DNA from 2 places in the Alkaliphilus crotonatoxidans genome. Region 2 is predicted to be linked to the other one. Evidence: riboswitches for the same ligand, from Rfam matches in the RefSeq annotation. Region 2 holds a riboswitch; the other holds the start of a gene.
The links. A riboswitch is a leader RNA that binds a small molecule or an ion and turns the genes downstream of it on or off. The one in region 2 is predicted to bind S-adenosylmethionine.
Positions count from the first base shown of each region.

Region 1: it holds a riboswitch for S-adenosylmethionine, as region 2 does, so the genes downstream of both, ACYQ1I_RS05150 (trans-sulfuration enzyme family protein) here and metF (methylenetetrahydrofolate reductase [NAD(P)H]) in region 2, are expected to answer to the same signal.

Region 1 is NZ_BAAHXS010000004.1:543,335-548,804, reverse strand. Features, by position in the region: gene nifJ (pyruvate:ferredoxin (flavodoxin) oxidoreductase) at 1-1,384, shown strand, start outside; gene ACYQ1I_RS05160 (RrF2 family transcriptional regulator) at 1,574-1,996, opposite strand; gene cysK (cysteine synthase A) at 2,268-3,203, shown strand; SAM riboswitch class I at 3,326-3,429, shown strand; gene ACYQ1I_RS05150 (trans-sulfuration enzyme family protein) at 3,472-4,641, shown strand; gene ACYQ1I_RS05145 (trans-sulfuration enzyme family protein) at 4,646-5,470, shown strand, end outside.
Region 2 is NZ_BAAHXS010000006.1:579,826-585,295, forward strand. Features, by position in the region: gene ACYQ1I_RS14805 (polysaccharide biosynthesis protein) at 69-1,109, shown strand; gene ACYQ1I_RS14810 (hypothetical protein) at 1,109-1,243, shown strand; SAM riboswitch class I at 1,373-1,484, shown strand; gene metF (methylenetetrahydrofolate reductase [NAD(P)H]) at 1,621-2,478, shown strand; gene ACYQ1I_RS14820 (methionine synthase) at 2,506-3,186, shown strand; gene ACYQ1I_RS14825 (homocysteine S-methyltransferase family protein) at 3,167-5,470, shown strand, end outside.

The sequences.
Region 1 (5,470 bases), on a different contig from region 2:
AGACGAAAAGGAAGTGGCCAATGCACCAGAAGGCTTCAAGACCTTAAAGGCAATGGGTAAGGAATTTGAAGGGCTGCAATATAAAATTCAGGTAAGCCCATTGGATTGTACAGGCTGTGGAAACTGTGCAGATATTTGTCCTGCTAAACAAAAAGCATTGGTAATGGAGCCAATCGAACCACAAATCGTTGCAGAAAAGGAAAACTGGGATTATGCGGTAACCGTTACTGATAAATCTCACCTAACAAATATTGAAAGCGTTAAGGGAAGCCAGTTCTCTCAACCATTGTTCCAATTCTCAGGAGCTTGTGCCGGTTGTGGAGAAACACCCTATGTTAAATTGATTACTCAATTATTTGGAGATCGAATGATGATCGCCAATGCCACAGGATGCTCCTCAATTTACGGCGGTAGTGCGCCATCTGTACCTTATTGCAAGAATGCTGACGGCAGAGGGCCAGCCTGGGCTAACTCCTTATTCGAAGATAATGCCGAATATGGTTATGGTATGTTCCTGGCTGCACAGCAAATGAGAGAAAGACTGGCAGATCTGATGAAGGCTGGTCTGGAAGCAGATTTCTCAGCAGAATTAAAGGATGCCTTTAAATTCTGGTTGGAAAATAAAGACCAAGGAAAAGCATCTAAAGAAGCAACCTTTAAGCTTCTTCCATTGCTGGAAGCTGCCAAGGGTAATGCCATAGTTGATGAAATCCTTGAAAAGCAACAATATTTAATCAAGCAATCTCAATGGATTCTTGGTGGAGACGGTTGGGCCTACGATATCGGCTTTGGCGGTCTGGATCATGTCATAGCCTCAGGAGAAGACATCAATATTCTGGTAATGGATACAGAGGTATACTCCAATACAGGCGGACAATCCTCCAAAGCCACTCCAACGGCTTCAATTGCCAAGTTTGCAGCCTCAGGTAAAAAGACTAAGAAGAAAGACCTTGGTATGATTGCCATGAGCTATGGTTATGTTTATGTAGCGCAGGTTGCCATGGGAGCAGACAAAAACCAATTAATCAAGGCTATGAAAGAGGCAGAAGCCTATAATGGTCCTTCTATCGTTATCGCCTACTCACCTTGTATTGCCCATGGTATTAAGGCTGGTATGGGTAAGACCCAGGAACAGGCTAAAAAGGCTGTAGAATCTGGATACTGGCATCTATACAGATTCAATCCAGAGCTTAAGGAGCAAGGTAAAAATCCATTTATTCTTGATTCAAAAGAGCCTAAGACTTCCTTTAAAGAGTTCCTAATGGGAGAGGTACGATATGCTTCCCTAATGAAGGCCTTCCCAGAGCAAGCCGAAGAGCTGTTTGATAAAGCTCAAAAAGAAGCAGAAGAAAGATATGCCGGCTACAAAAAGCTTGCTCAATAATTGGTGACTGTTTTTAACGATCTAAAAAACGGTAGCTTTCAATAGAATGATAATATTATAGAAAAACAGCATTGCCGAGGCAATGCTGTTTTTCTATTGATTCTGGGAAAATAAAAAAGTACCCACATCATGCGGATACTTTAAAGGTAAATGGTACGATGCCAACTATTCCTTATTTCATTAATGGGCCTATATATAATACATTAAATAATCCTGCTGCTTTAAATAATAATTTTTCATGTCCTCCAGGGTGATTTGATCAACCAGATCATTGATAGATTGATTTATTTTATTCCACAGATTTGTAGTCAGGCAACGCTCAATGGGGTTGTCCTCCAGGGTTTCCTCGGCCACCACCAATTCCCCTTCAAGGACCCTGAGCACATCACCTACTGTAATTTTAGAAGGATGATCGGCTAAAGAGTAGCCCCCCTGTGCCCCCTTAACACTTTTTACGATTCCCTGCTTTTTTAAGCTAGAGAAGAGATGCTCCAGGTAGTTAACCGAAATTCCCTGTCTATCAGCTATCACGTTGAGTGGAACATGGCCCTTTTCCCATTCCAGAGCAAGGTCAACCATTGCCACCAGACCATATTTACCCTTTGTAGATATTTTCAGTTTTCTCCACTCCTTTATTAATATTTATCAACTTTAGTCAATATACTAATGGAATAGGCATCATTTGTCAACGAGTAATGGACAAATAACCCTAAGTTGCTATAAACAAATTCGCTGAAAAAAATCTTCTAACTCTATCATAACAGTAAATTGGTAAAATTGATAAAAAATTATTGACAAAATTCGTAAATGAAATATAATAATATTAATAAATCCGATAAATTTAGTAGGAAAAGTAGGCATTATGAAAAGGGGGAATCGTTTAATGGCAAAGATTGCACAAAACTTAACTGAATTAATTGGTAATACACCTTTGCTGGAGCTGGCTAACTACAATCAACAGGAAAAGATTGAGGCAAAGATCGTTGCCAAGCTCGAGAGCTTTAATCCGGCAGGCAGCGTAAAGGACAGAATTGGCTATGCCATGATTAAGGATGCAGAGGAAAAAGGACTGATTAAACAGGATACCGTTATTATTGAGCCAACCAGTGGTAACACAGGTATTGCATTGGCCTATGTGGCTGCCGCTAAAGGATACCGATTAATTTTAACCATGCCCGATACCATGAGTATTGAGCGAAGAAACCTATTAAAGGCCCTGGGGGCTGAATTGGTATTGACACCTGGGGCAGAAGGAATGAAGGGTGCCATTCAAAAGGCTGAAGAGCTGGCGAAGGAATTAAAGGAGCCTACCTTTGTACCCCAACAGTTTAAAAATTTAGCGAACCCTGAAATCCATCGAAAAACCACCGCCGAAGAAATCTGGAAGGATACCGACGGTAAGGTAGATATTTTTATTGGTGGAGTCGGTACTGGCGGAACCATTACCGGGGTTGGAGAAATCTTAAAATCCAGAAATCCCGAAGTAAAGGTAGTGGCCGTTGAGCCAGTTGATTCACCGGTTTTATCTGGTGGGAATCCCGGGCCCCATAAAATTCAAGGAATTGGTGCAGGATTTGTACCTGATATCTTAAACACATCCATAATCGATGAGATTTTCCAGGTGAAAAATGAAGAAGCCTTTGAGGCCGCTAGAAGGGTGGCAAGGTCAGAGGGTCTGCTGGTGGGTATTTCCTCTGGTGCAGCCCTTTACGCAGCCACAGAAATTGCCAAAAGGCCTGAAAACAAAGGAAAGGTAATTGTTGTCATATTACCTGATACAGGTGAAAGATACCTATCTACAGCCTTATATCAGGAATAAAAAATATTAGCCATATAATAGCTGCCCTTCCGATTCTGGTGGGGCTGCTATATTCTGTATAAAATTTATTGACACCCATGTCAAAATATTCTATAATTTATAAAAATAACATGATATCAATACTCTTATCAAGAGCGGTGGAGGGACTGGCCCGATGAAACCCGGCAACCAGCGTATGAATATACGCCCGGTGCTAATTCCTGTGGCGAAGGCCAAAAGATAAGAGAGGAACCGAAACCTCTTTAATCTTAAAGGGGTTTTTTTTATTTTGAAAAAAGAAAGGAATGGTGAAAAAATGAATTACAGCTTAGATACCAAAATTGTCCATGGTGACGAAAGCTATGATTTACAAACCGGTGCCATCAGCTTTCCCATTTACCAGAGTGCCACCTTCAGACATCGGGGCTTTAACGATTCCACAGGCTTTGATTATTCCCGTGAAAAAAACCCCACTCGCCATCAGGCTGAAAAGGCAGTTGCAGTTCTAGAGGGAGGCCAAGAGGGCTATGGCTTTTCTACAGGAATGGCGGCTGTAGCGGCCTTAATGGAGGTTTTTGAGCCAGGTGATCATTTAATTGTTTCAGACGACCTATATGGAGGCACCTACAGATTGTTTAAGGAATTAGGCGTAAAAAGGGGTTTGAGCTTTACCTACGCTGATACAAGCTGTTTGAAAAAAGTAGAAGGGGCGGTGACAGAGAAAACCCGGGCCATCTTTATAGAAACCCCTACCAACCCTATGATGAAGATTTCGGATATCAACAGCATTGCTGAAATTGCCAGGGCCAATAGACTGCTAATGATTGTAGATAACACCTTTCTAACCCCCTATTGTCAGCAGCCCCTTAGCCTGGGGGCCGACATTGTACTTCACAGCGGTACTAAATTTTTAGGGGGCCATAACGATACCCTGGCCGGCTTTATTGTCATAAAGGAAGGAGGCCCCCTGGCCGATCGGTTAAGGGAGGTACAAAAGACCACCGGTGGGGTGCTGGCCCCCTTCGATAGCTGGCTTCTTTTACGGGGAATCAAGACCCTGGGAATCAGAATGGAAAGGCAGCAGCACAATGCCATGAAAATTGCCCAATGGCTGCTTCACCATAAAAATGTGGAAAGGGTCTATTACCCAGGCCTGGAAAGCCATCCCGGCTATGAAATTTCAAAAAAGCAAGCCACAGGCTTTGGTGCCATGCTTTCCTTCTCGGTTAAATCAGTCGATCATGTAAAGAAAATACTGAATGGAGTGAGGCTCATCGCCTTTGCAGAAAGCCTTGGGGGTGTAGAAAGTCTGATTACCTACCCCTTAACCCAAACCCATGCCGCCATACCAAGGGATATTTTAGAGGCCCAGGGAATTACCGACAAATTGCTGCGGCTGTCGGTGGGGATCGAAGCACCAGAGGATTTAATTCGAGAGCTGGAAAGGGTAATGGGGTGAGAAGATGAAATTTGAAACAAAACTAATCCATAACCAGTATAGTAAAGATGCTGCCACAGGGGCCCTGGGGGTTCCCATTTACCAGGTATCTACCTTTCATCAAGAGGATATTGAACACTTTGGCAGGTTTGAATATTCAAGGGTTGAAAACCCCACCCGTACAGCCCTTGAAGAAACCATCGCTCAATTGGAGGGAGGGGCCTTTGGCTTTGCCTTTGCATCGGGCATGGCGGCCATATCGTCGGTCCTTTCAATTTTCAATCAGGGGGACCACCTACTGGTATGTCAGGATGTTTATGGGGGCACCTATCGGGCCTGTACCACCTTTTTAAAAAACCATGGTATTGAAGTCACCTTTATTGATGCCCAGCGGCTTGAGGAAATAGAAGGCAGTATTCAGCCAAATACCAGGGCCCTTTATTTAGAAACCCCCTCTAACCCATTGCTGAAAATAACTGATCTAAAGGCGGCCTCAAGGCTGGCGAAGGCCCATGGACTATTGGTAATAGTAGACAACACCTTTTTGTCACCCTATCTGCAACAGCCCTTAAAGCTGGGGGCCGATATTGTAGTGCATAGCGCAACAAAATTTATTGGGGGCCACAGCGATGTGGTGGGGGGCTTGGCGACGGTGAAGGATGTAGCCCTGGCCAGAGAAATAAAGCGAATACAGGGGGGCTTTGGTGCCATTCTGGGGCCCCAGGACAGCTGGCTGCTGCTAAGGGGGATCAAAACCCTCAAGGTTCGAATGGACTATCAACAGCAAAGTGCCCAGAAACTGGCCCAATGGCTGGAAAATCACCCTGATGTGGAAAGGGTCTATTACCCT
Region 2 (5,470 bases):
GAAATTGTTTTCATAAAATAGGGTAGGGGATCAAAGAGAAGATAGAACAATTACTTGGAGGGATCAGAATGTTTGCAGGAAAAACCCTTCTCATTACCGGTGGAACAGGCTCCTTTGGTAATGCAGTATTAAATAGATTTCTAAAATCCAGTATCAAAGAAATTAGAATCTTTAGCCGTGACGAAAAGAAGCAAAGCGATATGAGAATTCGATATCAAAGTGATAAAATCAAATTTTACATTGGTGATATTAGAGATTATAATAGCATTTATCAGGCAACAAAGGGTGTAGACTACATCTTTAACGCAGCTGCTTTAAAGCAGGTGCCCTCCTGTGAGTTTAATCCAATGGAGGCGGTAAAAACCAATATCATAGGAACAAACAATGTATTGGAAGCTGCCATAGAAAACGGTGTAAAAAAGGTAATAGGCCTCAGTACAGACAAGGCAGTATATCCAATTAATGCTATGGGGCAATCCAAGGCCCTGATGGAAAAGCTGATCATTGCTAAATCAAGGAATTTAAATAAGGGAACGCTTCTTAGCTGCGTACGGTACGGTAATGTTTTGGCCACCAGGGGCTCTATTGTTCCCCGACTGGTGGAACAAATCAAGCAGGGAGAATGTCTAACCATTACCAATCCCCAGATGACAAGATTCCTCATGTCAATGGATGATGCAATTAATTTGGTCATTCATGCCTTTAAATATGGCCATAACGGAGAAATCTTTGTACTCAGATCCCCTGCCGCCACTGTAGCAGATTTGGCACAAGCAATAAAGGAAATCTTTAAGATTGAGGCCGCCACAAAGATTATAGGAATTCGACATGGAGAAAAGTATCACGAAACCCTGGTAACCCACGAGGAAATGGCCAGGGCAGAAGAATTAAAAAATTATTATATAATAAAGCCCGATGATCGAGATTTGAATTATGGTAATAATGATGACGTACAAGGAACCCTCTCCGACTCCCTGGAGGCAGGCTATAACTCCTTTAATGCTCCCCGCTTATCGGTCAGTCAAATCAAAAAAATACTATTAAAGCTGCCCTATATTAAAGAAGAGCTAAAGGAATATAAGAGAATGTCAGGGGTAAAAGAAAAATAATGATATTAACAACAGCTGAAACGATAGAACGGGGAAGAATTCCCCAGGGGATTCCCCGTCTGTCGACCTCTCTTTTGACAGGGATATTGTCAGAATTATATAAAAACAGTATTTACAATTGTAAAGAACTATGATACACTATAACAATAATTTTTATAGCATTGATCTGGAAGCTTATATTTTGATTAAGGGGGTTTTTATTACAGAATAACTCAATGGTCTAATCAATTGAAGGTAATTTGTTTTGACCGATAAATAAAATAATCTTATCCAGAGCGGTGGAGGGACTGGCCCAATGAAACCCGGCAACAGCCAACCTGTTATGACAGGCTGGAAATGTGCTAATTCCTGCAGCCCATGGCTGAAAGATAAGGAGATTGTGTAAAAGGCATATATAAAAGCATGCTGCCGCTTCTTATCTAAAGAGGTGGTTTTTTTATACAATTAAAAACCATCGATCATAAGACAGGAAATAAAAATACCGTGTTGAAAATGATAGGGAGGTATTGAATTGAAAATAGCCAATATATACAATGAAAAGAAACCAGTTATTTCCTTTGAGGTCTTTCCTCCAAAAAAAAATCACGATATAGGCACAATTTATAAAACCATAGAGGGATTAACGGAATTAGGGCCAGATTTTATCAGTGTAACCTATGGAGCAGGGGGAAATGGAGGAAATCAAACCCTTGAAATAGCATCCTTAATTAAAAATCAATATGGAATAGAGGCATTGGCTCATCTCACCTGTGTCAATTCTGAAAAGGGAACCATTAAAAGAAAGCTGGATCAGCTACAGGAAAAAGGAATAGAAAATCTACTGGCCCTGCGGGGAGATATGCCTATCAGCGGTGAGGGAAGGCCGGTTAAAGACTACCAATATGCAATAGATCTAGTAAAGGATGTAAAGGCATATGGAAATTTTTCAATAGGGGGAGCTGCTTATCCAGAAGGTCACATAGAATGTGATGACATCAATCAGGATATTGACTGCCTCAAAGATAAGGTAGAGGCAGGGGTTGAATTTTTGATTAGCCAGTTATTTTTCGAAAACCAGCTATTTTATCGGTTTTTAGAGCAATTGAGGGGGCAGGGGATTCATTGTAAAATATCCGCCGGAATTATGCCTATTTTAAATAAAAAGCAAATTGAAAAAATGATTTTTCTTTGTGGCGCCTCCTTACCAGCCAGGGTAATTAAGCTGTTGGCACGATATGAGCATCAGCCCGATACCCTTAGAAAAAAAGGAATTGAATATGCGGCTCAGCAGGTTTCAGATTTAATTAAAAATGGTGTAGATGGAATCCATCTCTATACAATGAATAAGCCGGAAATTGCCAGGGAAATTATGGCTCAATTAAATATATAGCAAGCATATAGACTTTGGGAAAGAGGGTTGAAGAAAATTAAGCTAAGAAAATCAGAAGTATTAAGATACCTTGGTTATCGTGATCAGGCCCTTGACCGGGAGCTGACTCAAATGATCGATAGCTGTATGGAAGAAATGGAGCAAGCTACAAAGGCCTTCTATGTATATCAAACATTTCAAATTCAACACCAAAATGATGGGATTAAACTGGTGAATACACGGCTTATTCTTAAGGGCGCAGCCATTGCCTCACACCTCAAGGGCTGTAGCCAATGCGTTATGATGGCGGCTACCCTGGGGGTAGGGGTTGACTTGAAAATAAAAAGATACCAGCATACCGATATGACCCGGGCGGTGATACTGGATGCCTGCGCTTCTGAAGCCATTGAGGTACTCTGTGATCATGCAGAATCCGTCATAAAAAATGGAGCCGCCCCTGGCAGCTATCTGACGGGGCGATTCAGTCCGGGCTATGGCGACCTTTCGGTTGAACTGCAGCCAGAGCTAATAAAGCTGTTGGAGGCTGATAAAAAAATTGGTTTGACAGTGACAGACCATCATTTTCTAGTACCCAGAAAATCAGTTACAGCCTGTATCGGTATTAGTAAAGACCCCACCAAAAAGGTTGCTGGCTGTGAAGGCTGTCTACAATATCAACATTGCAGCTATAGAAAAGGAGGTTCTGCCTGTGCGGAATTTGATAAATGAACAAAATAAAATGATTTTGTTTGATGGGGCCATGGGCACCATGCTTCAAAGGGCAGGTCTTGAAGTCGGTGCCCTGCCGGAGCTGTTAAATCTTGAGAAGCCAGAATTGATCCGAGAAATTCATCAAAGCTATGTAAAGGCAGGGGCTCAAATCATAACCACCAATACCTTTCAAGCCAATGAATTGAAGCTGGGAAAAAGCTCCCATAGCCTTGAGGCAATTATCGAAGCCGGGGTAAGGCTTGCTAGAGAAGCCAAGGCCCCCTATGTGGCACAGGATATTGGCCCCCTGGGTCAAATGCTGGCTCCCCTTGGTGAAATCAGCTTTCAAAGGGCCTATGAGATTTTTAAAAGACAGGTGATGGCTGGCGTTAAGGCCGGGGTGGATTGTATTATAATTGAAACCCTCTCCGATTTATATGAGGCCAAGGCGGCTCTGCTGGCAGTTAAGGAAAATAGTGATTTACCCGTATTCTGTACTATGACCTTCCAGGGGGACGGAAGAACCTTTGTGGGAACCGATGCCATTACAGCTACCCAGGTGCTACAGGGACTGGGGGCAGATGCCCTGGGAATTAATTGCTCCCTTGGGCCTAAAGAAATTCTGCCATTATTACCTGACGTGTTAAAATACGCCAAAGTACCGGTAATCGTACAACCCAATGCAGGGCTGCCCACTTTGGTACAGGGTAAAACCGTTTTTCCGGTGGAGCCAGCAGCCTTTGGAGAATACGGCAGGCAATTGGCTAAGCTGGGCGTAAAAATTTTGGGCGGCTGCTGCGGCACCACACCAGACCATATAAGGGCCCTACAGCAGCAAATAGACAGATTTCAGTTTCAACCCTGCGAGACAAAAATCGTTACCTGTTGCACCTCGGGCACCAAAACAGTCATACTTGACGGGAAAACAACAATAACAGGGGAACGAATTAATCCGACGGGAAAAAAACAACTAAAGGAAGCCCTGCGTCAAAATGACTTGGAGGTGCTTTTAACCGAAGCCATAGAACAAACCCGGGCGGGGGCCCACATATTAGATGTTAATGTTGGATTGCCGGAAATCAATGAGGAAAGGGTATTGAAGGAAGCCGTTACTACTATTCAAACAGTGGTAGATACACCGCTTCAAATTGACAGCGTAAATATCAAGGCCCTTGAAGGGGCCCTCAGGTGCTACAACGGAAAGCCAATTATAAATTCAGTCAATGGAAAGGAATCTAGTATGGAGCAGGTTTTCCCCCTGGCCAAAAAGTATGGGGCAGTTTTAGTGGCCCTTACCCTGGATGAAGGGGGAATTCCGGAAACCGCCGAAGGAAGAGTGGCCATTGCAGAAAAGATCATGAAAGGAGCCATGGCCTATGGAATTCCAAAGGAGGATTTGATTATAGACTGCCTGGTGATGACCGTTTCGGCTCAGCAATCTATTGTCATGGAAACATTAAAGGCCGTGTCTCTGGTTAAGGAACGACTGGGATTAAAAACTACCCTGGGGGTCAGCAACGTTTCCTTTGGCTTACCCAATCGGTCATTAATCAACAGAACCTTTTTAGCCGGTGCCCTAATGGCAGGGCTGGATGTACCAATACTTGATCCCCTTTCTGAAGAGATGATGAATACGGTAAAGGCCCATCGGGTTTTAAAGGGGGAGGATCAGGAGGCCAAGGACTTTATCAGAGATTTCCAGGGCATTCAACCTGGTCAAGGGGTCATGCCTCATGAAAATAATGATTTAAAGGCCATGATTGTAGAGGGCAGAAAGGGAGCTGTGGCTGATACCGTCAGGCTGCTATTAAAAGAAATGGATGGGCTGGCAATTATCAATCAATTTTTTATACCGGCCCTTGATCAGGTGGGGGAGGCCTACGAGGGAGGAATTCTCTTTCTGCCCCAGCTTTTAAGGGCGGCCGAGGCAGTAAAGGCAGGGCTTGAGGTTATTAAGGGTGCTTCTTCAAAAAACACCTCAGTTCTGCAAAATGAAAAGATTATTTTAGCCACTGTCCAGGGAGACATCCATGATATTGGAAAAAATATAGCCAAAATGCTATTGGAAAATTACGGCTACAACATTCTTGATCTAGGAAAGGACGTAGCTCCAGAGGTCATATTGGCCGCCGTAAAGGAGCATGGGGTCCGATTGGTGGGGTTGAGTGCGCTAATGACAACCACCGTAAAAAACATGCAGCGAACCATCGAGCTAATCAAGGGGGAGGTGCCTGAGTGTAAAATTATGGTGGGGGGAGCCGTTTTGAACCCTCGATATGCAGAAATGATTGGAGCGGACTAT